3 regions of the Clostridium gelidum genome follow, and region 2 is predicted to be linked to each of the others. Evidence: riboswitches for the same ligand, from Rfam matches in the RefSeq annotation. Region 2 holds a riboswitch; each other region holds the start of a gene.
What was found. A riboswitch is a leader RNA that binds a small molecule or an ion and turns the genes downstream of it on or off. The one in region 2 is predicted to bind lysine.
Positions count from the first base shown of each region.

Region 1: another riboswitch for lysine. It lies ahead of psyc5s11_RS06355 (amino acid permease); the one in region 2 lies ahead of dapA (4-hydroxy-tetrahydrodipicolinate synthase).
Region 3: another riboswitch for lysine. It lies ahead of lysA (diaminopimelate decarboxylase); the one in region 2 lies ahead of dapA (4-hydroxy-tetrahydrodipicolinate synthase).

Region 1 covers NZ_AP024849.1:1,413,178-1,424,113, forward strand. The annotation lists gene psyc5s11_RS06350 (APC family permease) at 1-1,195, shown strand, start outside; gene psyc5s11_RS06355 (amino acid permease) at 1,300-2,730, opposite strand; lysine riboswitch at 2,884-3,058, opposite strand; gene psyc5s11_RS06360 (transporter substrate-binding domain-containing protein) at 3,375-4,208, shown strand; gene psyc5s11_RS06365 (amino acid ABC transporter permease) at 4,325-5,101, shown strand; gene psyc5s11_RS06370 (amino acid ABC transporter ATP-binding protein) at 5,185-5,949, shown strand; gene psyc5s11_RS06375 (ABC transporter permease) at 6,010-6,813, opposite strand; gene psyc5s11_RS06380 (ABC transporter ATP-binding protein) at 6,807-7,511, opposite strand; gene psyc5s11_RS06385 (GntR family transcriptional regulator) at 7,586-7,954, opposite strand; gene psyc5s11_RS06390 (PocR ligand-binding domain-containing protein) at 8,287-9,333, shown strand; gene nadA (quinolinate synthase NadA) at 9,583-10,548, shown strand; gene psyc5s11_RS06400 (L-aspartate oxidase) at 10,551-10,936, shown strand, end outside.
Region 2 covers NZ_AP024849.1:5,891,295-5,902,230, forward strand. The annotation lists gene psyc5s11_RS27020 (P-II family nitrogen regulator) at 1-156, opposite strand, end outside; gene psyc5s11_RS27025 (ammonium transporter) at 299-1,546, opposite strand; gene psyc5s11_RS27030 (P-II family nitrogen regulator) at 2,048-2,386, opposite strand; gene psyc5s11_RS27035 (ammonium transporter) at 2,410-3,996, opposite strand; gene psyc5s11_RS27040 (hypothetical protein) at 4,055-4,369, opposite strand; gene psyc5s11_RS27045 (phosphotransferase family protein) at 4,637-5,635, opposite strand; gene psyc5s11_RS27050 (DUF1540 domain-containing protein) at 5,952-6,110, opposite strand; gene psyc5s11_RS27055 (SulP family inorganic anion transporter) at 6,377-8,032, opposite strand; gene dapA (4-hydroxy-tetrahydrodipicolinate synthase) at 8,234-9,100, opposite strand; lysine riboswitch at 9,326-9,492, opposite strand; rRNA gene rrf (5S ribosomal RNA) at 9,816-9,932, opposite strand; rRNA gene psyc5s11_RS27075 (23S ribosomal RNA) at 10,047-10,936, opposite strand, start outside.
Region 3 covers NZ_AP024849.1:5,586,477-5,597,412, forward strand. The annotation lists gene lepB (signal peptidase I) at 1-486, opposite strand, end outside; gene lysA (diaminopimelate decarboxylase) at 829-2,124, opposite strand; lysine riboswitch at 2,389-2,558, opposite strand; gene psyc5s11_RS25625 (beta/alpha barrel domain-containing protein) at 2,738-3,412, opposite strand; gene psyc5s11_RS25630 (DUF1700 domain-containing protein) at 4,181-5,209, shown strand; gene psyc5s11_RS25635 (DUF4097 family beta strand repeat-containing protein) at 5,209-6,132, shown strand; gene psyc5s11_RS25640 (methyl-accepting chemotaxis protein) at 6,244-7,512, opposite strand; gene psyc5s11_RS25645 (pyridoxal phosphate-dependent aminotransferase) at 7,941-9,128, shown strand; gene psyc5s11_RS25650 (putative ABC transporter permease) at 9,180-9,704, opposite strand; gene psyc5s11_RS25655 (hypothetical protein) at 9,928-10,128, shown strand; gene psyc5s11_RS25660 (alanyl-tRNA editing protein) at 10,638-10,936, shown strand, end outside.

The DNA of each region.
Region 1 (10,936 bases), 1.6 Mb from region 2:
ATTGTTATTTTTGAAAGCTTTTTCTTCAGGATGTACAGCATTAACTGGTATTGAAGCAGTAAGTGATGGAATTCCTAATTTTAAAAATCCAGCTCAAAAAAATGCTAAAACAGTATTGGTTTTGTTAGCATGTATTGTCTTTGTAATATTTGGCGGAATATCATACTTATCAACAATGTATACAGCAATACCTGGTAAGGATATTACAGTAATAGCACAAATAGCTATTCAAGTTTTTGGACAAAATAGTTTAATGTTTTTTGCTGTACAAGCTACAACTGCTATTATTCTTACTCTTGCAGCAAATACAGCATTTTCAGATTTACCTTTGTTATTATCAATACTCGCAAAAGATGGATATGTACCAAGACAACTTAGCACTAGAGGAACTAGATTAAGTTTTTCAAATGGTATAGTATTATTATTTTTAGCAGCATCATTATTGGTATATATGGTTAATGGTAGTACACATCTGTTATTATCACTATATGCAGTAGGTGTTTTCTTATCATTTACATTGTCTCAATTTGGAATGTTTAAGAAATGGACAAAAAGTAAAGAAGGAAATTGGAAACATAAGGCTTTTATAAATGGTTTAGGAGCAACTGTTACAGCAGCAACATGTATAATAATAGGAGTAGAGAAATTTACACATGGAGCATGGATTGTACTTATATGTATACCACTACTTGTAACAGCAATGCTAAGAATTAGAAAGCATTATACTAAAGTAAGAGAAAATTTAGTGATAGATGTAGAAGTAGAAGGTTTAATTGTAAGAGAAGCTATAACTAAACATGTTATTGTACCAGTACAAACAATAAATAAATCTTTTATAAAGACGTTAAATTATGCTTTGACAATTGGCGATAATATAGAAGTTTATCATGTGAGCACAGATGAGGAACAAACAAAGAAATTAATAGAAAAGTTTGCAACACTTAAAATTGCTGCACATCTTATAATTGAAAATGCACCTTATAGAAATGTTAATGAAAAATTAGTTTCTTATGTAGATGAAAAACATAAACAATTAAAAACACATGAAGTAATTACAATAGTTATGCCTCAATTCATTATACATAAATGGTGGCATCAAGTTCTTCACAATCAAACATCTGTATTTTTAAGAAGATCTATATTGAAAATGAGAAATGTAATAATAATAACTGTACCTTATATAATTAATGAATAATTTATAGAAAATAGTTAAAATAAGAGTATCAAGGACGATTAGAAAATCATTTCTTAATACTCTTATTTTTAATTATCTAAAAATATATTTTTTATGTACTTTATCTATATATTATTTTCAGAGAAAACTAAATCAACATCATCTAAAGGAACAACTTTAGTTTTATGTTTAATTTTATAACCGACATATAATCCAATGAATAATGGAATTCCTATATAAGAAGCAATTAAACCTTGCCAATCAATTCCATCAGGTTTTATGCATGAGTATCCTTGACCTATTATTATTATTAAACACATTAATAATGCTAGTATAGGTCCAAATGGATAGAATAGAGCTTTGTATTTTAAATCTTTTAAATTTTTACCTTGATAAATAAATGCTTTTCTAAATCTATAGTGACATAATGCTATACCTACCCAAGCTATAAATCCAGCAAGACCAGATGCAGCAATTAGCCAAACGTAAACTGTACTTTCTGCAAACATACCAGTTAAAAAGCAAGCTGAAGCAATTATAGTAGTTGCAATTACAGCATTTACAGGTACACCTCTTTTATTAGTTTTAGCAAACATTTGAGGAGCCATACCTTCTTTAGCCATTGAAAATAACATTCTGCTTGATGCATACATACCAGAGTTACCAGCAGATAATACAGAAGTTAATATAATTGCATTCATCAATGATGCAGCACCTGCTATTCCAGCTCTTTCAAATACCATTGTAAATGGACTTGTTGAAACGCCGGCTTCTGTAAATGGTATTATAGCACCTAAGACAATTATTGTACCTAAGTAAAATATTATTATTCTCCAAAATATTGATTTTATAGCTTTTGGTATAGTTTTTTCGGGATTTTCGCTTTCACCAGCAGCAACTCCTATAAGTTCAGTTCCTTGAAATGAGAAACCGGCAATTAAAAATATAGCAAATATAGATTTAATACCTCCATGAAATGGTCCATCAGCTATAAAGTAGTTATGAAATCCTACACTGCTCCCACCCATTATACCTAAAATCATTAAAACACCTATTGCTAAAAATACAAGAACTGTAACTACTTTAATTCCAGCAAACCAGTATTCTGTTTCGCCATATGCTTTTGAAGATAAGACATTTAAACCTACTATTATTATTAAAAATATTATACTCCAGAAGAATCCATTCACGTTAGGGAACCAATACTTCATAATTAAAGAACCTGCAACCATTTCAGCTGCTATTGTTATAGCCCAGTTATACCAATAATTCCAACCAAGAGCAAATCCAAGAGCTGGATCAATAAATTTATTAGCATATGTACTGAAAGAACCAGAGATTGGCATATAAGTTGCCATTTCCCCCAAACTAGTTATTAAAAAGTACACCATAATACCTACTAATGTATAAGCTACTAATGCACCTCCAGGTCCAGCTTGATTTAGGGTATCACCCATTGCAAGAAATATACCTGTACCAATTGAACCACCTAAAGCTATCATGTTTAAGTGTCTTGCTTTTAAACCTCTTTTTAATTCGTTGTTTTGTTCATCCATTGCGTTTACTCTCCTTATGATATTAGAATACATAAGCAAGCAACTAAGATAATGAATAAAGATTTACACAATAAAAAAATGCCATGAAAGCATATTCATGACATAAATACGAAGTTGCATATTGAAATAATATAAAAAATCGCATATATTTCCATTGAAAATAGCTCTCCACAAATTGAATTGTGACAGTTATATGCATATTTTACATAAAACCAGTAAATAATATTAAAGCAATTTATTATTTACTTCGGCGAAAGTTCCTTTCATATTAATTGGTTATGCTTAAATCCATAATATTACTCTTAAATTTCGCGCCTCTATCTTAGTTATCTACCTATTAAATTATATCTAATTATCTAATAAAATTAAAAATAAGTCAATATTTTTAATATTTTATATTAAAAATTAAAATTTGATATATTTATACTCTTAATATAGGTGCTGTTTTGTTGGGGAATTATCAATAATTTAAAAAAAGAAATGATAAAACGTTTATAAAACAAATGAAAAGTTTTGTAATTGACAATAATATATGCTGAGGGTATAATTCAGTATATAAATAATTGTTATTGACAATGGCGTCAACTTTAGTAAGGAAAGTTGGCTTATTTTTTTAGCAATAAGAATTTAAGGGGGACTAAGTTATGAAAAGATTAAAAAACATAATTGCAGTGGCTTTATGTGTTGCAACTATTGGTGTATTAAGTGGTTGTGGTTCAAAAAGCGGAGGGGATGATAAAGTGTTACGCGTAGGCACAGAAGGGGCATCTGCACCATTTAATTGGACGCAAACTGATAATTCAAACAATGCAATTCAGATTAATGGTGGCAATGAATATGCAAACGGGTATGATTTAATGATTGCTCAAAAGGTTGCAGATAAAATTGGATATAAACTAGAAGTACATAAAATGGACTTTGATGGATTAATTCCAGGTGTAACTTCTGGAAAAATTGATGTTGCAATTGCACAAATGAGTATTACAAAAGAGCGTATGCAAAGTGTAGATTTTTCAGATCCATATTACAAAGCTAGTATAGTAGCACTTACTAAGAAGGGGACTCCTTATGAGAATGCTAAAAGTGTTGCTGATTTAAAGGGCGCTATTTGCTCGTCTCAGTTAAGTACAGTTTGGTATGATATGTTAAAGCAAATTCCAGATGCTAATATTAAACCAGCTATGGATACTGTACCTTCTTTAATAGTTGCACTTTCATCTGGTAAAGTAAATGTTGTTACAATGGATAAACCAACAGCTATGGCAGCAGTTCATTCAAATCCAGATTTAGTTATGATAAATCCTGAAGGAGATAAGGGATTTAAGGCTTCTGATGAAGATGTAAATATTGGTATTGCTCTTAAAAAAGGAAATAAAGAATTAACTGATAAGATTAATAAAGCAATTTCAGAAATTTCAGAAGAAGATCGTAATAAGATGATGGAAGAGGCTATTAAAGTGCAACCATTATCAAAATAGTAATAAGGAGGTTTGTATTATAAACCTCCTTATTTTAAGGCACAATAAAAAAGTCAGTATACTAGTATATTGTCTTTGCAGTGATTAAAATATATTTTTTGTGAGGTGGAAAAGATATGACATCAAATGCGCCAGTTGGATTTTTTCAATGGGTATGGTTTATTTTACAACATTATGGAAATCTATTTATACAAGGAGCATTTTATACACTTTTAATTGCAATAGTTGGTACAATAGTTGGATGTATTATAGGATTTTTAGTAGGTATAGTAAAAACTATAGAAATAGATTCAGAAGCAAATATAATCCATAAAGTTCTATTAAAATGCTCAAAAATGATTTTATCTGCTTATGTTGAATTTTTTAGGGGAACCCCTATGATTGTGCAAGCTATGGTTATATTCTATGGTGCTATGGAAGCATTTGCAATTGATTTATCTCCATTAGCAGCAGGATTAATAGTTGTTTCAATTAATACAGGTGCTTATATGGCAGAAACTGTACGTGGAGGGATTTTATCTGTTGATTCAGGGCAAACAGAAGGAGCAAAGGCAATTGGAATGACACATTTTCAAACAATGATATATATAGTGCTTCCGCAAACATTACGAAACATAATGCCTCAGATAGGTAATAATCTAATTATCAATATTAAGGATACATCTGTATTAAATGTAATATCTGTAACAGAATTATTCTTTGTAGGTAAATCAGCATCTGGAGCTTATTATAAATATTTTGAAGTGTTTTTTATTATCTGTATGATTTATTTTGTTATAAATCTTATAATTTCTAGATTATTACGTTTTATAGAAAATAAAATGGATGGGCCTGACAGTTATAAATTGGAGAATAATGACTATATGTCAGGAGATATAACTGAAAACAGATAAGCATATTAAAAAAATAACAAGTCAAAATGCTAGTTATTTTCTTTCATATGCCTAAATTATAAAAGTGAAGGTGTGAAAATAAAATGGAAGCTGCTGCAAAAATGAATATTGATGGTTCTATATTGGAAATTTGCCATTTAGGAAAGACTTTTGGGAATAACCAAGTATTAAAAGATATTGATTTTAATATAAAGCAAGGAGATGTAGTTTGTATTATTGGTGCATCAGGATCGGGAAAATCAACTCTTCTTAGATGTATAAATATGTTAGAAACTCCTACTTCAGGCGAGGTACTACACAATAAAGAGAATATACTAAATAAACGCAAAGAAATAACAAGCTACAGGGCAAAAGTTGGCATGGTATTTCAACAATTTAATCTGTTTAATAATATGACAGTGATTGAAAATTGTATGATTGGAGTTATTAAAGTTCTAAAAAAAGATAAAGAATATGCTAAAGATATTTCTATGAGATATTTAAAAAAAGTAGGGATGGCACCTTACATTAATGCTAAGCCACATCAACTTTCAGGAGGACAAAAACAACGTGTTGCTATTGCTCGTGCACTTGCAATGGAACCAGAAGTGCTTTTATTTGATGAACCAACTAGTGCTTTAGATCCTGAAATGGTAGGAGAAGTTTTAGAGGTTATGCGTGCACTTGCTAAAGAAGGTATGACTATGATTATAGTTACTCATGAAATGGCTTTTGCAAGAGATGTATCTACTAGAACTGTATTCATGGAAAATGGGGTTATTGTAGAAGATGATATTCCAGATGTTATCTTCAATAATCCTAAAAATAAGCGTACACGCGAATTTTTAGCTAGATTTATGGAACATTAAAATAAAATGATAAAGGAAGAGGCAATAAGTATACTTATTGCCTCTTCCTTTAATGTTTTATTATTCTAAATTTAATTTATTTTTTAATATATAATTAGTTATTATAAAGTAAGCTATGAAGAATACTAAATCAAATAATATAGCAAATAATAGAAACATGTGAATATTGTAAAATGATTCAATATTATCAAACACAATATTGAAATTTGAAAATGAAAAAGCCATTCCTACAGCAGATGAAATTGCAGCTGTAATCAAGTTTAAGACTATAAATGCACCAAATGCTGAAAGTATTCTGTGTTTACTAAATAAATGTCCAATTGATATAGATGCATATATCATTGTAAGAGATCTTACTAATCCTATTAAAATGGCAATAATTATTTCTATAATTACTACATAAAGTTGAAATCCAAATTGGGCACATCCCTCTGAAAGCACTCTAAATAATTCACGAAAAAAGTAATTAAAAGCACCAGGATTAAATGCCATAATAATTATTGAAAGTATTGCTACAAATCCACTTACAATGTTCCAAAAAGTTGCAATTGAAAGTTTACTTGTAATATTAGTGATGGTAGATACAGGAAGAGTATTCATTAAATATCCTTCATCTCCAAGTAAATTTTTATAAAATCTTTGTATTATTACAAAAAATGTAACTATAAAAACAGCAGCCATAGTACATCCATACGCAAAAATGCTGAGTATAAAAGGAATTGAACCAAAGCCTTCAAGCTTATCAGCAAGACCAGCTCCAATAAAAATTTTATTAATAATAGCAAAAGCGAGTAGTGCTATATAAAGTGGAATAAGGGTTCTAGCAGTTGATTTAAGTTCATATTTCATTAATTTTCCTAACATTTAAATACCTCCCTAAATAGAGTATCAACACTCTTTCCTTCAGTTTCTCTAATTTCATCTACACTTTTAGTTAAGAATATTTTTCCGGATGAAATAAATACTACATCATCTAATACTCTTTCAATATCGGAGATAAGGTGAGTGGATATAATAATAGTTGCATTTTCATTATAGTTAGTGATGATTGTATTTAAAATGTAATCTCTAGCTGCAGGATCAACACCAGCTATTGGTTCATCTAATAAATAAAGATCAGCTTCTCTGCTCATAACTAAAATAAGTTGAACTTTTTCCTTTGTCCCTTTAGACATAGTTCTTAATTTATCATTAGGATTTATATTTAATTTTTGAAGCATTTCATAGGCTTTTTCAGGATTAAAATTATCATAAAAATCTCTAAAGAAATTAATAATATCAGAAACTTTCATCCAATCATTTAAATATGTTCTCTCAGGTAAATAGGAAACAATTTTTTTTGTTTCAATTCCAGGATTAAGACCATTTATTAATATTTCTCCACTTGATGGAGTTAAAAGACCATTCGCAAGTTTTATAAGGGTACTTTTACCACTACCATTAGGTCCTAAAAGTCCAACAATTCTACCACGATTAATTGTTAAGTCGATACCTTTTAAAGCTTCAGAATTACCATAGGTTTTAACTAAGTTCTTACATTCTAAAATAGGGATGTTATCCACATTACTATTTGTAAAATTAGATGTTGAATCATTTTGAGCAGAATCATAAAGCAATTTATTTTCATCATTTTTCATTATTTCATCTCCTTTGATATATTTTCTACCAGTTGAATTGTTTCTTGTTTTGTATATCCGATTTTCTCCATGTTATAAAGAAATTTTTCAATCTGCTCTTTTGCAAGTCCATTTCTAATATCTTTAATCATATTACTATCCTCCGTAATAAATCTGCCACTTGTTCTTTGGCTAAATACTAAACCTGTTCGTTCTAATTCGGTCAATGCTTTTTGCATTGTGTTTGGATTAACTGATGCGTCACTTGCCATATCTCTAACAGATGGTAATTTTTCACCAACTTTATATACGCCTGAAATTATCCTAAGTTGTATTTGTTCCATTATTTGCAGATAGATTGGTCTATCGTCATTAAAATTCCATGACATAGTCTCACTCCTTCATAAATTATACTTTTGTATTGTTGTACTAAGGTGATAATACAATAATACAATTATAGTTATTATTTGTCAATAAGAAATTTCAACTTGTTATTATAAATCTCGTAGGACATTAAAATGCATTAAAGAACAATTTAATACAAAATAATTCAAGAAAATAAAACTATAATCGATAATTAATAGAATGAGTTTAAATACATATGATAAAAACTATAAAAAATATGTTTATTTGACAAAAAAGTACAAATAGTATAAAATTAGTATAAATAACAATATTATTTTCAATTATGAAATAAAATAAAAAATAAGGGGAGATTTTTATGATAAAAATGTTAGAAAATAATGAACTAGATATGAATGCTTTGGAGATAAAAGACATAATTGATATCAAGTTATTACAAAAATTTCAGGATGATTTTGCACTTGCAATGAATTGTGCAAGTGTAACTGTGGATAAGGATGGGAATCCAGTAACCAATCCTAGTAGTTATACAAGGTTTTGTGACGGGTTTATTCATTCAACTAAAAAGGGTGATGATAGGTGTGCCGCTTCTCATAAAAGGATGGGAGAAGAAGCAGCAAGAACGGGTAAACCTTTTGTAGGACCATGTCATGCAGGACTTATAGATTTTGCAGCACCTATTATAGTGGAAGGCAAATTAATTGGGACAGTGTTAGGTGGACAAGTGCTATCAGATTCGCCTAAAGAACAAAGTTATATACAAATCGCAAAAGAAATAGATGTAAATGGAGATTTACTTGTAGAAGCAGTGCATGAAGTTAATATAGTAGATTTTAAAAATATAGAAAAAGCAGCAAGCGTATTATTTATTGTTGTAAATACTCTTGCTAAAAATGGATTTAATCAAATTGAATTAGATATGGTTTCAAAAAGATTATCAAATAATTTTATGCAAGTATCTGCTACAATAGAAGAACTATCAGCTTCAGCAAATAATATTTCGTCTCAACAAGAAGAATTAAATGGTGAAATAACTCAAGTAGGAGTGATTACAGAACATATTAATAGCATACTTGATGCTATTAAAGGCATAGCATCTCAAACTAAAATGTTAGGACTTAATGCATCTATTGAAGCTGCACGTGCAGGAGAATTAGGAAGAGGATTTTCAGTTGTTGCAAAAGAAATACAAAATTTAGCCGAAAATTCTAAGCAAACAGCCATAAGTATTTCAGAGTTAACAACTAAAATACAAGAATCAGTTAATGGAACTATAAAAAACTCTAAAATAACCCTTGAAACAACTAAAGAGCAATCATCAGCTATGGAAGCAGTTGGTGAAAATATTCAAGATTCTGTATATATTGTGGAACAATTAAGTAACATGATGGAAAAATTAAAATAAAGCACATGAAAGAAAAAAGACAAGCATACAGGTTTGCTATTTTTGAATACTAAATATTATAAACTAAAATATTTTAGAGCTATCTTAAATTGATTTAAGATAGCTCTTATAATTTCGATTGAAATAAGGATCTGTTAAAAATGATAAAATTAATATTTGCACTATATGTTGAACATTAAAATTTGTGGTGATATAATATGGCTATTGGTGTATATACACTTGTAAAATTATATGCGAAGAGGTGTAAATATGGGGATAGATTTAGTAAAAGAAATATTAAGACTAAAAAAAGAAAAAAATGCAATTATCCTTGCTCATTATTATCAGCCAGGATTAGTGCAAGAGTTAGCAGATTATGTAGGGGATTCTTATTATTTAAGTGAAATAGCTAGAGATTGCAAAGAGGAAGTTATAATGTTTTGTGGAGTTAGGTTCATGGCTGAAAGCGCAAAGATTTTATCGCCACAAAAAATAGTTTTAATGCCATGTCCTAGTGCAGGGTGTTCTATGGCAGATATGGCGAGTGGTAAGGCGTTAGTGGAATTAAAGGAAAAGCATCCAGATGCTTATGTGGTTTGTTATATAAATTCAACGTACAATGTAAAAGCTCACTGTGATGTATCAGTAACATCTTCAAGTGCATTAAAGATATTAAAAAATGTACCTAATAAACAAATAATGTTTTTACCAGATAGAAATCTAGGGGGATATATTGCAGAGTTTTTTCCAGAAAAAGAATTTATATTATGGGATGGTTTTTGCAGATGTCATAATAAGATAAGCAGAGAAGACATATTAAAAGAAAAAGAAAAATATAAAGATGCTAAGGTATTAGTTCATCCAGAATGTACAAAAGAAATTAGAGATATGGCAGATTATATTGGAAGTACAAGTGGAATAATAGATTATGCAACTAATGACGGTGGTAATGAATTTATAATAGGAACAGAAGAAGGGATATTGCATGAATTAAAAAAGAAAAATCCAAGTAAGAGTTTTTTTATTCCTGGAGATAAAATATGTTGTCAAGATATGAAGAAGACAACCCTTGAAAATTTATATGATGCCCTATTAAATATGCATAATGAAATTATTTTAGATGAAGATATTAGAAAAAAAGCACTAAGGTCTTTAGAGAACATGCATATATTGGGATCTATAGAAACTACAGATAAATTACAATCTACCGAAACTACAAATAAGTTAGGCAACTAGGTATGAATAAATTTGTTGATGCATTAATAATAGGTTCAGGGGTATCAGGTCTTTATTGTGCATTAAATTTAAGAAAAGATTTAAATATTTTGATTGTATGCAAGGATAAAATTAGTTGTACTAATACTTATTTAGCTCAAGGGGGAATATCTGTTGCAAGAGGTGAAAAGGACATTCCTTTATATATAGAAGATACTTTAAAAGCTGGAAAGTATAAAAATGATTTAGAAGCTGTTAAAGTATTAACTTGTGAATCAATGGAGAATATAAAAAATTTAATGGAAATGGGTTTGGAATTTGACAAAAACGAAGATAAAAGTTTGAATTTTACTAAAGAAGGCGCACATTCTATAAATAGAATAGTTCATACAAAGGATAATACAGGGGA
Region 2 (10,936 bases):
TGTTATTTCAGTACCCCTATGGTATTCCTTCCAGCCGCGTTGTTGTCCGCATCCCATTACTTGACTGATAGTTACTCCATTTATATTACTATTTTTCAATGCTTCCTTAATATCCTCAAGCTTTGAAGGTCTTATAATTGCTTCTATTCTTTTCATAATATATTCCTCCCTAATCATACATCTGCAATAAGCATATGGTACACACATATATGTTGCTTTAATTATAACCTTTTACTTTAATCTAGTTTGTTATACTGTAATTGTACCAAAAATCTTAGTATAAATCTATTACTATATATTAATCTAAACCGTTAAATGCAGGATAAGCTGTTTCACCATGTTCAGCTAAATCAAGTCCATCAGCTTCTTCTGAAGCTTCAACTCTAATATCCATAAATAACTTCATAACTTTTATAATTAAGAATGTCATCACACCTGCAAATACTATTGTTATTGCAATACCCATTATTTGAGCAATTAAAAGTTTAACATCTCCAAAGAAAAGTCCATTCCATTGTGCTGCAGAGTTAATTGCTGTTTGTCCAAATAATCCAGTTGCAATACCACCCCAGATTCCTCCAACTCCATGACATCCAAAAGCATCAAGTGCATCATCATATCCAAATTTAGCTTTTACTTTTTCCATAAAGAAGAAACAAATTGGAGATACTACTATACCTATTATAATTGATGCCCAAATTGAGACAAAACCTGCACCTGGTGTAATTGCAACTAATCCTACTACTGCTCCTGTTGCTGCTCCAAGTAATGATGGTTTGCCATGTTTCACTTTTTCAATTAACATCCATGAAAGCATAGCTGCTGCCGCTGAAGTATTTGTTGTCATAAAAGCTTGAACTGCAAGTGGACCAGCTCCAAGTGCACTACCTGCATTAAATCCAAACCATCCAAACCAAAGTAATGCTGCTCCAAGAACCACAAATGGAATATTATGAGGTCTATATGACATCATACCATGCCCACGTCTTTTGCCTAACATTATACATGCTACAAGTCCTGAAATACCTGAACTTATATGAACTACATTACCACCTGCAAAATCAACAGCTCCTAAAGCTCTTATTAATCCACCATCTCCCCATACCATATGAGCAAGTGGATAATATACTAAAAGTGACCATGCTGCTACAAATATGAATAATGCTGAGAATTTCATTCTTCCTACTAACGAACCAGTTATAAGTGCTGGTGTGATTATTGCAAACATCATTTGAAATGCTGCAAAAAGTAATTGAGGTATATTGCTTGCATATGCTGCATTAGGTTCAGCACCTACGCCTACCATGCCAAAGAAATTAAGTCCTCCAATTATTCCATGAAAGTCATTTCCAAAAGATAAAGAATACCCTACTAAAACCCACATTACTGATGCTAATCCACAAATAAAGAATGATGACATCAATGTATTTAAAACATTTTTTCTTCTAACCATTCCAGCATAAAAGAATGCAAGTCCTGGTGTCATTACAAATACAAGTGCTGAACAAATCATTACGAAAGCACTGTCGCCTAAATTAATTTCCATAAAAAGTCCCCCTTTAAAATAATGAATGTAATTCTAAATTTTTAAATCTATTTAGTTACTTAATTTTCTTAATAATTTTTCAAAACAAATATTAATTTAAAAGTAATTGCGCCCCATTACTTTTGAAAGTTAGCTTTGCAAAGCCATTTTACTTAACACATTACAACATCGTAATTTTGTTACATAAAAAACGGTGCTTGTGAAATATGCCTTTTCCAAGTACATTTCACAAACACCGTTGTTTATATTCTATATTATATTATCTCATTATAAATTTGTCAATGCATTTTTCAAAATCTATAATTAATGTTAATTTATCCATCATATAATTAACATTCATATTTGTTTAGAGTAATTTTCATTATCTATATTTCCTGAGTATCTATAATTCATAAAAAAATAAACCACCATTATTAGAAAATTTGATTATATTAAATCAAATTTTCATTAAAATTGGTGGTTTTCTTATTATTCTTATCAATATTATACTAACTCGTTATTTTATAAAGCGTCTTTTCCACGTTCACCTGTACGAATTCTCACAATATCATCAGCATCATATATGAAAATCTTTCCGTCTCCATAATTACCTGTACTAATTTCTTTTAAAACCTTATCTATTATCATTTCTGCAACTTCAGGAGTTACAACTGTTTCAACTTTTACCTTAGGTAATAAATTTACATTATATTCAGTACCTCTGTAAATAGTTTTGTAGCCCTTTTGATTACCATATCCCATAATATTTGAAATCATAACACCATTAGCATTACATTCAGTTAATATTTTTTTCAATTCCTCTAATTTTTCACTTTTAATAACAATTTCTAACTTCTTCATAACGTTACCTCCTTTTCCTTATATTATATTGATCTTGCATCTTTTTTAAACCTTAATAATTGTTTTATTTCCATATTATCTGCTGAATTATAATCAAGTTCAGGGGATTTTACTAATTGCATATCAGGATATGCAGTAACACCCATCTCAGGAATATCTAAACCATTTAATTCATCTTCCGGTGATACTCTTATGCCCCAAACTTTATCAAGAATCTTGAAGAATATATAAGAAACTCCAAATCCCCAGACAAATAAAACTACAACAGCAATTAGTTGTGCTACGAATTGAGATGCATCACCAAAGAATAATCCTGTTACACCTCCAGCAACACCATTTATACCATCTCCATAAGAACCATCTGCAAATAATCCTAAAGCAAGAACACCCCAAAGACCATTAACACAATGAACAGAAATTGCACCGACTGGATCATCAAGTTTTAATTTATTTTCTACAAATGATACGGATACACATACAAGTAATCCAGCAACTCCACCAATAAAGAAGGCAGAAGGAGCATTTACAAATGCGCAAGGAGCAGTAATTGCTACAAGTCCAGCAAGGGCACCATTTGCAGTCATAGATGGGTCAGGTTTTCCAAATTTAATCCACATATATGACATCGCAACAAGTCCACCTATTGCACCAGCTACCATTGTATTAGTCGCAACTACAGCTAGTCTAAAATCAGAAGCATTTAATGTTGAACCTGCATTAAATGAGAACCAACAGAAGAATAAAATAATTGTACCAACAATAGCCATTGGTATATCATGTCCAGGGAAAGGTCTTGCAGTTCCGTCTTTTTTAAATTTACCAATTCTAGGACCTATAACAATTGCACTTGATAAAGCAAGCATACCACCCATTGAGTGAACAACAGCAGAACCAGCAAAGTCAACAACACCATGACCTAATCCAAAGTTCTTACCAAGGGTAGATAACCAGCCTCCGCCCCATACCCAGTTTCCAAAAAGAGGGTACAAGAACATTGAAATAAACAAGGATATAATAATAATGGCAGAATATTTTACTCTTTCTGCTACAGCACCAGTTGGAATTGTAACAGTTGTATCCATGAATACCATTTGAAAGAAAAACAATGCGTAAATACCTGGATCATAAATACCTGCACCAGATAACATGAATCCCTTATAACCCATAATACCACCAAGACCAGGTATAGAAAGCATTGAATCTAGAGCCGCTCCTCCAGTTCCAAGTCCAGCAGCACCACCTGATCCACCAAATTGAAGGGCAAATCCTACTAAGAAATATCCTATTGCTCCAACTAAAAATACCATAAAGTTCATTGTCATTGTGTGAGCTGCATTTTTACCACGGCAAAATCCTGTTTCAACCATTGCAAATCCACATTGGAAGAAGAAAACCATAAAGCCGGTTATCATAACCCATGTGAAATTTGCTCCGTAATAACCCTTATTGGCAGTTGTTGCAACATCTGTTAATGTTTCAGCTCCAGTTGCAGCAACGTAAGAAGCTCCTGTTGGATCTGAACCTCCTGCTGGTGAAAGTGCTAAAACTAACATTACCGCTAAAGTACCTAAAAATAATATAATTGCACCTAATTTTACTGACTTTTTCATAAATTAGCCTCCTTTAAAATAATAATATTTTTTGTAGTTGTTAGAATAAAAAATTGTGTTATTTTTTTAGTGAAAGTTTTTTTAATTTTTTTCCTTTAAAATTACTCCATTCAAATTTTGACGAAGTTTTAAGTAATTCCTCTTTTAATTTAGTAACTGATAAATAATATCGTATGCCAAGGTATAGAACCAAAAATCCAAATACTTCACCTGGTACATATGAATTTAAAACTTTAAAGTTGACATGGTTGACTAAACTGAAAATACTAAAAAATATTCCCAGAAAAATAACAATCATGGTTGTTGCATAGAGAAAATTAACACTGATTACTTTACTTCTGTTATTCACGATAACTGTATTTTGACTTTTCATTATGATGCCTCCCTTCTTAATAATAATTTTTTCTTTTAGTAAAAACTAAATTTCTAATGACAAAAAAATGGAGCCAAGCTGGTTCAGCTTTGACTCCATTGTCATGAGAACTATTCAAATTATAAAAAGGCACCCAATATAATATCACATTATATTAGACACCTTCGTCATTAAATTAGTATTTATTTACATTATAGTTATATGATTATAAAAAGTCAATTCATATTTGAAAATATTTATAAAAGTATACGGCTATTTTATATCCTATCAATTAGTGAACTTAATAATTTTCATTTCCTTTTTCAAATCTTTATTATCCAATATATCTATATTATTAATTACTATATTCTTTATATTGGAATATTTATTAGGCATATCCTCTTCTCCATTAATTATCTGAATTAAATTAACTAAATCTCGAAGTTTACTTATTTTATACCAATTCTTTTCTAACTTATAATCTGAATTTTTGTTATACTCATTCTTAAATGCTTGTAATAAGTTATTGTTGAAATATTCTTCATATCTAAAAAATTGACCTATATCTGCTAAAGGGTGTCCTGCCATTGCAAATTCCCAATCTAAAATCCCAGATACTTGACCATTTTTTATTAATATATTAGTGCCTTGAAAATCGCCATGAACTAACCTAACTTTTTCATCTAGTTTATCTAATATCTTTTTATTTTTCTTAATAATATTATTAATTTTTTGTATAATACTTTTACCTAGACGTTTTTGAGCTCTATCTCCCATAAATTCTTCATACCATGAAATAAGTGGAGGTAATTCATCTTTTAAATTTAAATTTTCATCTAAAAATCCTGTTTTATTAAACTTATGATTATGTATTTTAGCTAAATATCTTGCAACATCTCTAACAAATATTTCTTCCAATACATATCCTTCACTTATAGCTTCTCCTATACTCTTCCCTTCCATATACTCATAAATTGCATATTCTCTGTTTTGAATAATTTCATCAGTACTAATCTTATATATTCTAGGCACAAGAATAGTTTCCTTTAACTTTGTTAATAATTTGATTTCTTTCTTATGGTTTTGCTCTGTTGAAAAAAATATTTTTAAAATATATTTTTTTTGAAATTCATTTGTTTCTACAATATAATTTGTTGTTCTACAACCCTCATTTATCGGGATTATATTAATGATATTCCTTTCTTCTAAAATCCCGTCAAATAGCCTACCCACTATACTCTTATCAATTTCTAAAAATGGAAATTTTCTTTCCCAATCGTATTCCAATTAAACATACCTCGCTACTCTATATAGTTTTATAATCAATTTCTTCATTTAAGGCACAATCAAATAAATAACAAGTCCAAAGTTGCCATGAATATTTTTTTGATTGTGCCTAAATTTAATTATAATATATTATTGGCATATTTGTTATAAAAGTTTTATTCATATTACTTTATTATATTAGTTTTTTCAAAAAACTAAATCCATATAGATTGTTAATTTTATTTATTATAATTTATACTTTTAAATAAAATCAGAAAGAGATGTTCTAAAAAACTATTTTTTAGAACATCTCTCTAAATTCAAGTGAAATTTAAAGCTATCTTACTTCAAATGACTCACAATCTGTACATTCAACTTTTGTTGGATCAGTTTCATGAGTACCTACTTTGATTTCTTGTAATGTACAATAATCCTTTGATTGTGCATGATATTGACATTGTTCAACAGAACATTTTATAGACGAATTTGCATCCATTTTTATCACTCCTTATAACTTTTTCAATAATATTATTTGCAAAACTCACTTATATATGCAGTCTCTTAGTTGTATACTTATGGGTTTTAATATTATTTAAATTATATATACCTATTATTTCCTCGGAAATAATTAATTTGTAATAAAAAATACTCTAATTAATACTGCTATAAATTACAAAAATAGGATTAATAATTTACACTGTCTATTATTAATCCTATTTAAATTATTCATATGTAAAATATAAATTCAAAAATATCTTTAATTTAAGATACCTCTAGACATTTTATATACTCATAAGCTATTTCTATTGCTTCTGTCTTAGTTTCATATATATGACTTTCTCCAATTTGAACTACGAATCCCATTTTATTTAATACTTTCCTTGGTTGTTCTTGCACATGAGTTAAACAAAATTTTATGTTTAACTTATTGCAATGCTTAAGCAATCTAGTTAATGCATCTATTGCAGATGCATCTATTGCATGGGTATGTCTCATATCTAAAATAACAACCTCAACAGAAGATTCAAGTTCTTTCATTTTTGCAATAAACTCTTGTACTACGCCAAAAAACAGCGGTCCATTTACTTGATATACATGTATTTTCCCCTCTGCTTTTTCTAGTACGCTAGCTATATTCTCATCAAAAACTTCATCATATACTAAATCTCTAATTTCCGTAGTATCTGATACTCTCTTCATAAATAAGAACATTGCCATAATCATTCCAATACTTATTGCAACAACTAAATCAAATGCAACTGTACATCCAAATGTGATTAATAATACAATAACATCACTTTTAGGAGCCTTTAATAATCCTTTAAAAGCTCTCCATTCACTCATATTATATGATACAACCATTAAGATTGCAGCAAGGGTAGTCATAGGTATCATCTTTGCAAGAGGCATTAAAACTAACATGGTAGCTAATAATGTTATAGCATGGATCATTCCTGATATAGGACTTTTTCCACCTGATTTTACGTTAGCTGCTGTTCTTGCTATGGCACCTGTAGCTGGTATTCCACCGAATAATCCACATGTAATATTAGCTATCCCCTGAGCAACAAGCTCCATATTAGAATCATGTGCATCTGAAATCATTCCATCTGCTACTACTGCTGATAATAATGATTCTAATGCTGCTAAAATAGCAATTGTCACAGCAGGTGCAAACAATTTATTTATTGTAGCCATACTCAAGTCTGGAAGTATTGGCATTGGTATTACTGATGAAATTTCTTGAAATCTACTTCCAATAGTTTCTACAGGTAAGTTTAATACTTTTACAAAAACAGTTGCAACTATCAATGCAATCATCGAACCTGGTATTGTCTTATTAATTTTAGGCCAAAACACGATTATAATAATAGATCCTACCCCTACTATCAAAGACCATTTACTTAATAACCCTATGTTTGCAAAATAACTTCCCCATTTAGCAAAAAATTCTGCTGGCACAGTGTCAATTGGTAGTCCAAAAAAATCTTTAATTTGCGTTGACATTAATGTTACTGCTATACCAGCTGTAAATCCTATAGTTATTGTTTGTGGTATATACTTAATTAATGATCCAAATCTTAATACTCCCATTATAATTAATATAATTCCTGCCATTATTGTAGCAGTAATAAGTCCATTTAAACCATATTCCTGAATAATCGAATAAATTATAATAACAAAAGCTCCTGTAGGGCCACCTATTTGGACTCTACTACCTCCTAATAATGAGATTATAAATCCGGCAAATATTGCTGTAATAAGACCCTTCTCAGGTGACACGCCTGATGATATACCAAGTGCTATTGACAATGGTAATGCTATTACAGCAACTATAATTCCAGCTATGATATCTTTCATAACTTGTGCTTTTGTAATTTCCTTGTTCTTAATCATATAAAAGAACTTCGGCATCATTTTTAATCACTTCCTTATTTAACTTGTCAGCTTTCATCTTACTCCTATTTTTTATACTAGTCAAAACAAAATATACATTTTTATTACAATAAAAGCATAATTTTGACATTTAAATTTAACATTTAATTATTTATTTAGTAAGTGATTTCCAATAATATATTATACCCATTTAAATTTTTAAAAACAAATTAAGTGAATTATCTATAATTTAATAATATTATTTAATTTATTTTCTAATTCTTCTGTAATATTAACTAATGGCAATCTAACTTCATCTGAATCTATTAACCCTAATTTCTTTAAAGAATATTTTAATGGTGTAGGGTTAGGCTCTGCAAATAAAAATGGTATCATATTATATAATAACTTCCATTTTTTTAATGCAGCTTGATGATTATTAGTTTTAACCAAATTATAGACTTCAATAAATTCTTTAGTTCTTAAATGAGCCGATCCCATTATTCCACCTTGTCCACCAAGCAAAAGTGTTATGTAGAAATATGCATCCTCTCCCGTTAAAATTGAGAAGTCCTCTGGTGGATTAATCAACAAATCAGTTGTTTGCCTCATATCTCCTGAGCAATCTTTTAACCCTATAATATTCTTTAATTCTGACAATCTATGAATAGTTTCATTTTCAACATTTATTCCAGTTCTATATGGGATATTATAAATTATAATATCTAAATCAGTTCCTTCAGATAGACTTTTAAAATGTTCATACAATCCTCTTTGATTTGGTCTTGAATAATATGGTGCTACAGATAATATACCATCCACATTATACCTTTCTGCTACCTTTAATTTCTTAACTACTTCACTAGTATGATTTCCACCTAACCCTACATATACTGGTACTCTATTATTACTAAACTCCATAGTTTTAGCCAAAACTTCTTCATATTCATTCTCTAGAATAGTAGGCGACTCGCCAGTTGTTGCAAGTGGTATAATCCCATTTACCCCTTCTTCTATATAATGATTAACCATTCTTTCATAAGATTTTAAATCTACCTCTCCGTCCTTAAATGGTGTTACTAATGGTACTAATACTCCTTCAATTTTCATAAATTATTACAACTCCTCAAATTTGTTTTATACCCACAAGGGTCACAATGTATCCTCAAGGGAAACAATATACCCACAAAGTACAATGTAACCCCAAGAGGTACTTAATAAAATAAGAAAACCCGTTAGTATATATACCAACGGGTAGAGTTAATCGCATAAAGCTTTATCTGAAACTAAAAAACAATAATATTATTACTACTACTACTATTTTCAATTTCAGCAAATCCTTGTAGCTCTCCACTTTCGTGACAGTTATGCACATATTCTATGCATACCCAGAAATAAATCTTTACATAATTTAAATCTTCGGCCATAATACCTTTCCTTATTAATCAACGTTTGCAAACTCATAATAAGTACTCTTTATTAATGGCACCTCTACCTAAGGTTTTCGTTATTGAATTTATTGGTATTGTACCACTAATTTGATTTCTTGTAAATACTTCGTCTATCCTGCTACTTAAAGTTGATCTATACTATTACTTAGAGTAATTAGAATATATGAATGGTACTATGCATATATTACTGTTCCTTTTAAAGATATCCACATATAATTAAGAATAATCCACAATATATTTAAAATCATTGTGACTTGTTGTGGATTATTTTTAATATTGTTTCTTCTAATACTATTATTTTAATATTAGTAGTAGTAAATACTTTTTTACTTGCACTAAAAAAGAGATAGTATATTACTATCTCTTTTAGAATTACCTCGCAACGTCCTACTCTGCCACACAGTCACCCGTGCAGTACCATCGGCGCTATAGACCTTAACTGTCCTGTTCGGAATGGGAAGGAGTGTTACCTCTATGCCATCGTCACGAGATTGTTACAAGCAATATTATACTTATAAAAATATAATATGTCAAGCATTTTGAAAGAATTGTTCTTTCAAAATTGCATATAGAATTAATGTATATTTTACAACTTGATTAAATAATTGGTCAAGCCCTCGACCTATTAGTATCAGTCAGCTAAATATGTTACCATACTTACACCTCTGACCTATCAACCTTGTAGTCTTCAAGGGGTCTTACTAGCTTACGCTATGGGAAATCTCATCTTGAGGTTGGCTTCACACTTAGATGCTTTCAGCGTTTATCCATTCCCGACTTAGCTACCCAGCTATGCTTCTGGCGAAACAACTGGTACACCATAGGTCAGTCCATCCCGGTCCTCTCGTACTAAGGACAGCTCCTCTCAAATTTCCTACGCCCGCGACGGATAGGGACCGAACTGTCTCACGACGTTCTGAACCCAGCTCGCGTGCCGCTTTAATGGGCGAACAGCCCAACCCTTGGGACCTACTTCAGCCCCAGGATGCGACGAGCCGACATCGAGGTGCCAAACCTCCCCGTCGATGTGAACTCTTGGGGGAGATCAGCCTGTTATCCCCGAGGTAGCTTTTATCCGTTGAGCGATGGCCCTCCCACGAGGTACCACCGGATCACTAAGCCCGACTTTCGTCCCTGCTCGACTTGTAGGTCTCGCAGTCAGGCTCCCTTATGCCTTTGCACTCTACGAACGATTTCCGACCGTTCTGAGGGAACCTTTGGGCGCCTCCGTTACATTTTAGGAGGCGACCGCCCCAGTCAAACTGCCCACCTAACAATGTCCTGTCACCAGTTTCATGGCATCCAGTTAGAACTTCAATACTATCAGGGTGGTATCCCAACAACGACTCCACCAAAGCTAACGCTCTGATTTCCCAGTCTCCCACCTATCCTGTACAGACAATACCGAAATTCAATGCTAAGCTACAGTAAAGCTCTACGGGGTCTTTCCGTCCAATCGCGGGTAGCGAGCATCTTCACTCGCACTACAACTTCG
Region 3 (10,936 bases), 300 kb from region 2:
CTTGCCTTCTATATCAGATTCATCAACATAAGGACCTTTTTTCCAATGTCTTGAATCATCAGAATTTGCTCTATTATCTCCTAAAAAGAAGTATTTTCCTTGTGGTACTTGAAATGTACCATCATATCTTTCATTATTTTTCACATAATCCTCTTTAAGCTGTTCTCCATTTCTAAAGACAACTCCATTTTTAATTTCTATTTTATCTCCGGGAAGTCCAATTAATCTTTTTATTAAAATATCACCTTTAAATTCATCATTTTTAAATAGTACAATATCCCCTTCCTTTAAATTACCAGCATTATGTACTCTTGTTACAATCAATCTATCTTTAACTTCTAAGGTTGGAATCATAGATCCACTTTTAATCCAAACCCCATAACCCACAAACTTCCAAATTAAAAGTGCTACAACAGCAACAACTGCTATATCTATTATCCATTCTTTTATTGTTGACTTCTTTTTAATCTTTTTATCTTCTGTCATTTGATTTTTAGCATTTTCTGTCACACCACTTTGCCTCCACGTTTTATATTTTATGGTTATATATTCCATTAACATGTTATGATTAGGTTTCTCTTTAAGTCTTGGTTGAGTTTTTTTTATAGGTGTTTATTTTTCGATACTGTTTTAGTATACCATAATTTATTGTTTTAAATATTTACAAGTTGTAAACTTTTATATCTTTTTATTATATCTACATTTTATAATTCCACAGATATTAAAATATGCACTAATTTTAAAAATTAGTGCATATCATCCTTATTACATGTAAAATTTTCTAAAATACCCATTTTTTAAATATAGTACCTTTAAAACAACATGACTCTAGATTAAATCATTCTTTAATAAATCTTCATAAGATTCTCTTCTACAGATTAATCTTGCTTCATTATCTTTAACCATAACCACTGCTGGCTTTGGTATTCTATTGTAATTGCTTGCCATAGAATAACCATAAGCACCTGTAGTCATTATAGCCAAAATATCTCCACTTTTAACTTCTGGGAGCTTAATATCTTCTAATAATATATCTCCTGATTCACAACATTTCCCTGCTACAGTTACAGTCTCTTCTAAATCACCTGCAATTCTGTTTGCAATAATACCTTCATATTGTGCATTATAAAGAGCTGGTCTAATATTGTCAGTCATCCCACCATCTACTGAAACATATTTCCTGACAGTTGGAATTTCTTTAACTGCACCTATAGTATATAAAGTAATTCCCGCATTAGCTACAATACTTCTTCCTGGTTCTATTGTGAGAATTGGTCTTTCTTGACCAGTTCGGATGCAAACCTCATCAACTTTATTAATTATTGTCTTGCAATATTCTTCAGTTGTTCTTGGTTCATCCGAGCTAGTATAATATATCCCAAAGCCACCACCGAAATCTACTTCTTTAATCAAATAGCCAAAATTTTCTTTAGTTTTTCTTACAAGCTCTAACATTATCTCTACAGCATCCTCATATGGTTCCAAGTCAAAAATTTGTGAACCTATATGACAATGTATTCCTGCAAGGTTTATATTGTCTAAACTTATAGCCTTCTTAATAGCATCTTCTATAACAGTTTCAACTGGTGCAAAACCAAATTTTGAATCTATTTGTCCTGTCTTTATATAATCATGTGTATGTGCTTCGATTCCTGGTGTTATTCTCAAATAAATATTTTGAACTTTATTATATTCCTTAGCTATGTCATTTAATGCATCAATTTCATAATAATTATCTACAACAAAATTTCCTACGCCTAATTTTACTCCTAGCTCTATTTCATCTAAAGTTTTATTATTTCCATGAAACATTACTTTTTCAAGTGGAAATCCTGCAATATGCGCAGTATATAATTCTCCACCAGACACAACATCTAAACACATATTTTCTTCTTTTAATAATTTGCACATTTGAATAGTCAAAAATGCTTTTCCAGCAAAGGCTACTCTATTATTATTTTCTTCACATTTAAAATACTTTCTATAATCAGTGCAGTATTCTCTTATTAAAGCTTCATCGAATACATATAACGGACTTCCATATTCCTTTACTAAATCCTTGGCACTAACCCCACCAATTACTAATTGATTATCTTGTGCTTTCATCGTTCCAAATAATTTCATTTCGTTAACCCCCAAATTAAATTCAATTGACAATGTACAATTTACAGTTGACAATTGTCTATTGTAAATTTCAAAAAAATAAACGCCACAGAAAATATCTGTGACGAGTGGTCGCTTATGCTAATTTGTATGCTCAATATTTTCATTAATTATCAATTTATCAAAAATGAATTGTTATATGGATTTTAATTTATATACTAACAAAATCATCCTTCTTTATTTCTAAATTGCTAACTGTTAACTGTTCATTGTTAACTGAAAAAGGCACCTTGTAGCTCAACACTTTTCGTGACAGTTATTCACATATTCTATGAATATCCAGAAATAAATTACCGTATATTAATTCATTTCTTCGGCTATAATACCTTTGTGTATAAATCATTGCCTACCGACTCCTTATACCTACTCTTTATTACAGCACCTCTACCCCAGGTCATGTTATATTCTCGTAATATTCTAAAATTCTATTCCTTGAAACTTATAATAGTTACTATTATATTATTAAACTATTAAAAATATGATACCATATTTTTTCCTTAAATCAACACTTTTTTTAAATTAAATGAAACTCGATTCGCATTCGTTCACTGAGCACGCGATTCTCACTTATCTTTTATTCACTTCTATATTTATCCATGAGGCTTCCCATAATACTTGCTGAAGTTGGTGGTGTAAAAGTTATGGCATTAGCTCCGGCTTGAATTGTATCATAAATTGACTCTTCACTTGGTCCACCAGTAGCTATTATAGGAAACTCTGGAAACCTATTTCTAATATTTCTGACTATATTAACTGTTTCTTTGCCACCTGAAACATTTAATATAGTTGCTCCAGCTTCGATTCTTTTAGCAATATCTTCATCTTCTGAAATAACAGTTACTATAACTGGTATATCTATAGTCGCTCTAATTTTTTTAACAATTTCATTAGTTGTAGGCGCATTTACTACTACTCCCATAGCACCTTTAAACTCAGCATCCATAGCTAAATTCACAACCCTTTTACCTTGCGTTATTCCTCCACCAACACCACAAAAAACAGGAACATCTGCTGCCATAATAAGAGCTTGTGTTATTAGAGGTTGTGGTGTAAATGGATACACTGCTATAATAGCATCTGCATTACTATTTCTTATTAATGCAACATCCGTGCTGAATAATAATGACTTTATTCTTTTTCCAAAAATCGTAATTCCGCCACAATTTCTTATGACTGCTGGAACCTCTATCACATGATTTCTAAGTGTACCTTTTATTTGAGGAATAAATTTCGCCTCTTTACTTACCATAATTCTTATCCCCTCCTCATTATTTATTTTGAATATGTTTAATTTGGCTTACTAAACTTTCATAATTACATTTTACTATATAATAATTTTCTTTAATTGTGAACACTTTTGTTATTTTTTAAATCATTAATACAATATATTATACTCCTTTATATTCTTTCTTAAAGTTAATTTTTATCTTTAAAACTTATCCACAATATCCACAGTATTTATCCACAAAAGTGTGGATATTGTTTATAATTATTACTTTCCATCTAATGCACTTAACAACATTTATTTAAAACAGTCACTATGAAAATAACTTTTATAGTGAGGTTAACTCATATTCACGAGTTAACCAAGTTTGAGGACCCAAATCAAAGGAAACTTGACTCACATTTGTTCGCTGGAGAAGTTCAAAGAGCAAGATTACTTATAACTTATCCACAATCATTATATAGTTATCAACATCATGACTAATCGTTGTAACTTACTAGCTTAATCCCCCATATTTATAGACATACATGCAGTACTTATCCACATACTTATTCACAGTGCTTGTACAATTCCCATTTTTTATTTATATCAGACCTTAAGAATTTCTTAATACTTTATTATTTTACCATATAATACCTTAATAAAATATTAAACTGTGTCCTAATATATTGTACTATGCCCTTTCATACCATATACTTTTAATCGAGAAATATTTTTTAATAAATATAATCATTAAACATGAAATCTAGCTTATTCAATATATACCATAAAAATTAAAGGGGGCATATTTTAATGAACCAAAATGAATTTTTCAATGTTTTAATGGATGGTTTAAAAGACTTTCCCGAAATAAAATTACAAGATATTATTTCCTATTATGAAAATAACTTTAGGGTTGGATTAGCTTCTGGAAAAACAGAACAAGAAATACTAAGGCAATTAGGTGATCCCAATTTAATCGTTAATAGATATAGGAATGAAGATTTAAAAACTCCTATTAATTCAGAATGTCTTACAAGTGATGCTGATATTACTCCTATTAATGATAAGAATTCCATCACTGACATAATTTCTGATAATAATAATTCTATAAACAATTATCCAAATTCTATTGATGAACCAGCTATAGTTACTGATAATACTTACACTGATATTTTCAATGATTTTAACACTAATGATAACTTAAACAATAATAATAATAATAAGGAAAATGACTTTGAAACTAATAACAAGTTGGATACTCTTAAAATTAATGATTCTTATAAAGATATTAATTTAAATTCTGATTTTTATAACCTTGATAATTCAAATGAATCAAATTTTAATTATACTGATGAAAGTGGTTTTAATTCTAATAACGATAACAATGATTACTCCAATTATAATTCTAAGTTTAATAATAATCGAAGTTCAGATTCTAACTCAAGTAATTTTAATGACCAAATTTCTAAAAATAAGACCTCACAATTTAACGTAAATACACTTTTAAAAATTTCCATTATAATTTTAGCTTTAATAATATTCTTCCCAGTTATAACTGGAATTATTGGTTGCATTTTGGGACTTTTAGGAGCAGCTATAGGTATTTTATTGGGTAGCATTGGCTTATTAGTTGGCGGAACATTTACTAGTTTTATTGGAGGTCCTAATGTACCAATGTTTGTTGCTAATTTCCCATATCCAGTAATAGTTCTCTTTTCATTAGGATCAATTTCATTATCAATTATTTTATCACTAATATTTTATTATCTTTGCAAGTTCTTTATACACATATCAGTTAAATCTTTTAAATCACTTAAATCTAAAGGGGGTGCATTCTAATGGAAAAGAAGTTTATTTCTACTAATATGAAAATATTCATGTTAGTATTGCTCCTTTTATCTATTACCTTCTATGCTTCCGGATGCATTGTACTCGTACAAAGCGGTTATAAGCTTTCTGATTATGCCGATGAGCTTAATATAGACCCTAATAATTTAAAAGTCACTTTCTTTGATTTCAATGACTTTAATTTTAATGACTCTTATATATCAAAAGACTATACTATTAATGAGAATATTAATGAAATTGATCTTAATTTAAATTCTCAAGGCATTAAAATAGTTAATTATGATGGACAGGATTTGAAAGTACAAATTAAAAGCCATAGTACTATATCTAGTGAATTGCTTAAAGCTGAAAATGACAATAAATTAGTTCTTAATACTAGCTATGATACTCCAAGTAATGCTAATATCACCATAAGCATCCCTTATGGATTTAATGGCAGAGGTACCTTAAAAATCATTACAAGCAGTGGTGATATAAATATCTCTAATTTATCCATGAATACCTTAAATCTTTCTACAGCTAGCGGTGAAATAAATATTTCTAACTTAAATCTAAATTATTTAAGCTTAAATAGTTCTAGTGGCTCTATAAACTTCAATGCTATAACAACCTTAAATGAAACTAAGTTAATCTCTTCTTCTGGAAGCATTATTGGAAGTGGCGCTTTAGGAACTGTAAATGGTAGCACATCTTCCGGTGATATTGAATTGAAATTTAAAGATTCTCTAAGCAATACATCTTTAAGTACTGCCTCTGGTTCCGTAGCCTTATCCATCCCTAAAAATTTAGGCTACAAAATAAATTATGACACAATTTCTGGAGATTTAGACTCATCTCATAAACAATTATCTTCTGGTGATGAGAGTTCACTTATAAATATTACTACTACAAGTGGAGACCTTCATATAAAGTAAACTTATATATATCCGCATAAAATAATGGACATGTGTTTGTTAATGTTACCAAATATTTTCATGTAACATTTCACAAAAGCATGTCCCATTTATACTTTGGATATACTCTAACTATAATTTAAATTTAGAAATTATACTGCTTAATTCTTCAGCTTTAATAGCTTCTTTTCCTATTATTTCTACTACTTGTCTCATAGCAATTGATGTCTCACCTATTCCTTGTTGTATATTATGAGTACTGCTTGAAACTGCTTCTGAGTTCTTAGCAGTACTTGATATTGCGGCACTTACTTGTTCAACTGATGAATTTACTTGTTCAGACATCTCAGCTATTTGCTGTGACATTTCACTTATAAATTCTCCATCTTCATTATATTTAACTGCAACATTTCCATAATCCTTTAAATCTTCACTTACATTAGTTTTAATAAATTTAAGCATTTCCTTACTATTTTCTGAAAGATTGTTAAATGCCTTTTCTACTCTCTCAATTGTACTTTGAATTGTGACTACAGATGAAGATGACTCTTCTGCAAGCTTTCTTACCTCTTCTGCAACTACTGCAAATCCCTTACCTGAATCTCCTGCTCTAGCTGCTTCAATTGCTGCATTTAATGCAAGAAGATTTGTTTGTTCTGCTATAGCTGCTATTGAATCTGCCATTATTTTTATTTCTTCAACTACTTTTGATTCCTCAACAGCTTTCTTTATATATTTCTCTTTTTCATAATATACATTTCTTGTATTCTCAATTGCTTTCTTACTATTAACTTCTACAGCCTTAGCTCTTTCCTTTATATTACCTGAGTTTTCATTTCCTGTTTCAGCTCTTGCTGCTAATTCTTCCATATTGGCAGTTACTTGTTGAATTGATGCGTAAATCTCTTCAACATTTCCACTATTTGCTTGGGTATTTGAATCAACCTTTACAAATTCTAAGTTTATTTCGTCTAAGCTTACTGATAACTCTTGAACTGTTGCAGATGCTTCTTCGCTTAATGAAGATACCTTTGTTGCATTATCAGCACATATTCTTATCAATTCTCTAAGATTTTCTTGTGCTTTATTTAAAGCTATCCCAATTTTTCCAAATTCATCACTTTTAGTAATTTTTATATCTGTCGTAATGTCATATTCAGCCATTCTCTCTGCTAGCGCATTTATTTTCCTTAAGGGTTGCATTATTGTAATACTAGCTGCAAATGATAGAATTGTAACTATTATTACAGAAATTACTATAACTATAATTGCCACTGTTGAACTCGTCTTTATTGCTATTCCAATTCCTATTCCAATTCCTATTAAAATTACAAATTGCATCATTATCTTTGCTCTAAGGGATAAAAATGATTTAATCTCCTCTTTTACTTTTTCTTGCATAATTAAAAATCCTCCTATTATTTGATAAATGTCTATGATAATAAATTTATTTTGTTAAATAAAATACGTATTATGTAAATCTAATTCTATTATGTCTCATATATGAAAAATAATATATATATAATCACATTACGGACTATACATTACAATATCATGTCTATTTGCTCCTTTCAACCAAATAATCTAAAATTTTAGATTATATTAAGATTTATCACATTTATTTATATTATAAATTGAAATACTAATAAATAACATTGTATATTATTATAAACATTCAATTTATTAAGGCTTCTCTAAGTGTATTTCCATTAAATATTATGCTATTTTTATTATCATAATTAATTCGTACTTTAATAAATATTTCGTCCGTATTTAGCTATAATGTGATAAAATTATACTATACAAAATATGAATTGGGGGCTAAAAATATGATATCAAATAAGATGAAATCCCTTGTTTCAAATAGTTCTATCATAAGAGCTATGTTTGAAGAGGGCAAAAGATTATCCGAAATTTATGGAGAAGAAAATGTTTTTGATTACAGTATAGGTAATCCAAACGTTGAACCTCCAGAAAGTATAAAAAAGGTTATCTCTGAAATTTTAGATGAAGAAAAACCAAATTATGTTCATGGATATATGAACAATGCTGGTTATGAAGATGTTAGAGATGACATAAGTGCCTTTTTAAATAAAAAACATGATCTAGATCTTTCTAGAAATAATATTGTTATGACTTGTGGGGCTGCAGGTGGATTAAATATAATTTTGAAATCAATTTTAAATCCTGACGATGAAGTTATTACCTTTGCGCCATACTTTGGGGAGTATAAAAATTATGTTCAAAATTTTAATGGTAAGCTTGTAATTTCTCCAACTGACACTGAAACTTTTGAACCCGATTTAAAAACTTTAAGTTCAGTTATCACTTCTAAAACTAAGGCTTTAATATTAAATAATCCAAACAATCCAACTGGTGTTGTTTATTCAAAAGAAGTAATACAAGCTTTAGCTAATCTGCTAAGCGAAAAACAAAAAGAATTAAATACAACTATATATTTAATATCAGATGAACCCTATAGAGAAATAGTTTATGATAATATCGAAGTTCCTTGTCTTTTGAAATATTATCCTAATACTTTTATAGGATATTCTTATAGTAAATCATTATCTTTACCTGGCGAGCGTATAGGATATGTGGTTATTAACACATCAATGGATGGTTTTGACGAAGTGACGTCTGCTTTGAACATTGCAAACAGAATTTTAGGTTTCGTTAATGCCCCATCCCTATTCCAAAGAGTAATTGCAAAATCTTTAGATGCAGAAGTTGATGTTAGTATATACGAGAAAAATCGTGACCTTTTATATAACCATTTAATATCTCTTGGCTTTACTTGTGTTAAACCTCAAGGTGCTTTTTACCTATTCCCTAAATCACCAATTGAGGATGATGTGAAATTCTGTGCAGATGCAAAACAATTTAATTTATTACTTGTTCCAGGTTCAGCATTTGGATGCCCTGGTCATGTAAGATTAGCTTATTGTATCTCATATGAAAAGATTAAAAACTCATTTCCAGCATTTGATAAATTAGCTGTACTATATAACTTATAAATATTAATATAAAAACTGCACTTATGAGGATAGCCCCCATAGGTGCAGTTTTCACCTTTGGGTTAAAAACGTATTTTTCTTAACGTTTCGTAAAGTTAAGAAAAAATCTATTGTTAATATAATTGAAAAAAAACAAGCTCCTATGATTAAAGTCTTTTCTGATGCTTTATAAATGTTATACACAGCTGGTTGCAAAAAGTAAACACCTATAAAACTAAGTAATGTCCAATATAAAGAAAATCTAAGGGTTACGAATCCATGAATATTATATTTTAAATTTGAGTAATCCCAATAAGCTTTATTAAATACATGCTTTAACACATATCCACTTATATATTCTACTGTTGTTGGAATCAAAAAACATAATAATACTAAAGGAATTCCATCAATATCTAATATTTGATTATATAAAATCAAAATTGTACTTGCAATACCATACATTGGCTTAACTGGTCCTTTTAAAAAACCTTCCTTTTTAATTTTTTTAACAGTTACATAAGAATACACTTCTTCTATAATCCAACCTATAAATGAATAAATAATGAAATTGAAAGTCATATAAAATAATAAATTCATACTATTACCACCTTATTCTACAAATATACCCAACTCACATTCGTTCTCTTCTTATGTTAGTATTTGTAGAATAATTATCTTTTATCCAATAATAAATAAGACATATTGACAATTAATCTAAATAGAAGTAAGATTTATTCAGAATTTAAATTGAGTTAAATTTAATTTCATTAAACTATTGGTAAAATTAATTTAAAAATAAATATATAATGGAATTCATTATATGATTCATGGTGATATTACTTATACAGACGAAGCTTTAAGACAAAATCAATTATCAGTAGTTTTTGAAGATAAAGAATTAGCAAAAGAAACATTAGAAAATGTTAGAACTTTTATCAAATCAAATAATACTGTATATTTATCAACTCATACTCCAGAAGGCTTAACTTCATTAAAAAATAACACAATCATGAAATTATAATTAGAAATTTAATAAAAACCATATAAATATCTAATAACTATTTCTTTATGACTAATTTGAAATATAAAAACTTATAAACCCTAGTCACCTCTTAAAATCTATTTCCATGGTGACTGTTTTAAATAAATGTTGTTATAATCACGCGACTCATAGCAACATTTATTTAAAACACTCCATATGGAATTGAAACAGTATATATTACTTCCCTCCAATAAATTAATTTTCTGTTTTTCGGCTGCCTGTTTAGTTATCTTTAGATACTTATTTCTTAATACTTATTTTCCAGTAATTATTTTTTAACATTTATTTTTGATTATGCTGAAAAAACTCGTATCTGTTATAATAAGATTATCGAATTATTCTTAGCCTCAGATTAAAAATAATATATATTGTAAAATGATTTCTTCATGAAATTTATGTTTTGCTTATTTATTTAAAATTTTGTGAATTTCTAAATATGATATTCATCTGAGCCTTAGAAAAAATTATATTGGGAGGCTTATTTACATATGGAAAAAATTTATTATGATGACCAATACCTTAAGGATTTTACTGCTGAAATTGTTGATATAAAAGAAATTGAAAATACATTTCACGTTATATTAGATAAAACAGCCTTTTTCCCAGGTGGTGGCGGACAAAGCTGTGACCTTGGAAATTTAGGAGATCAAAAAATCCTTGATGTTTATGAAAAAGATGAAATTATTTATCACGTGGTTGAAAAGAAACCAATTAAAATACATAAGGTTAAATGTGAAATTGACTGGCCTAGAAGAGCAGATTACATGCATCAACATTTAGGTCAACA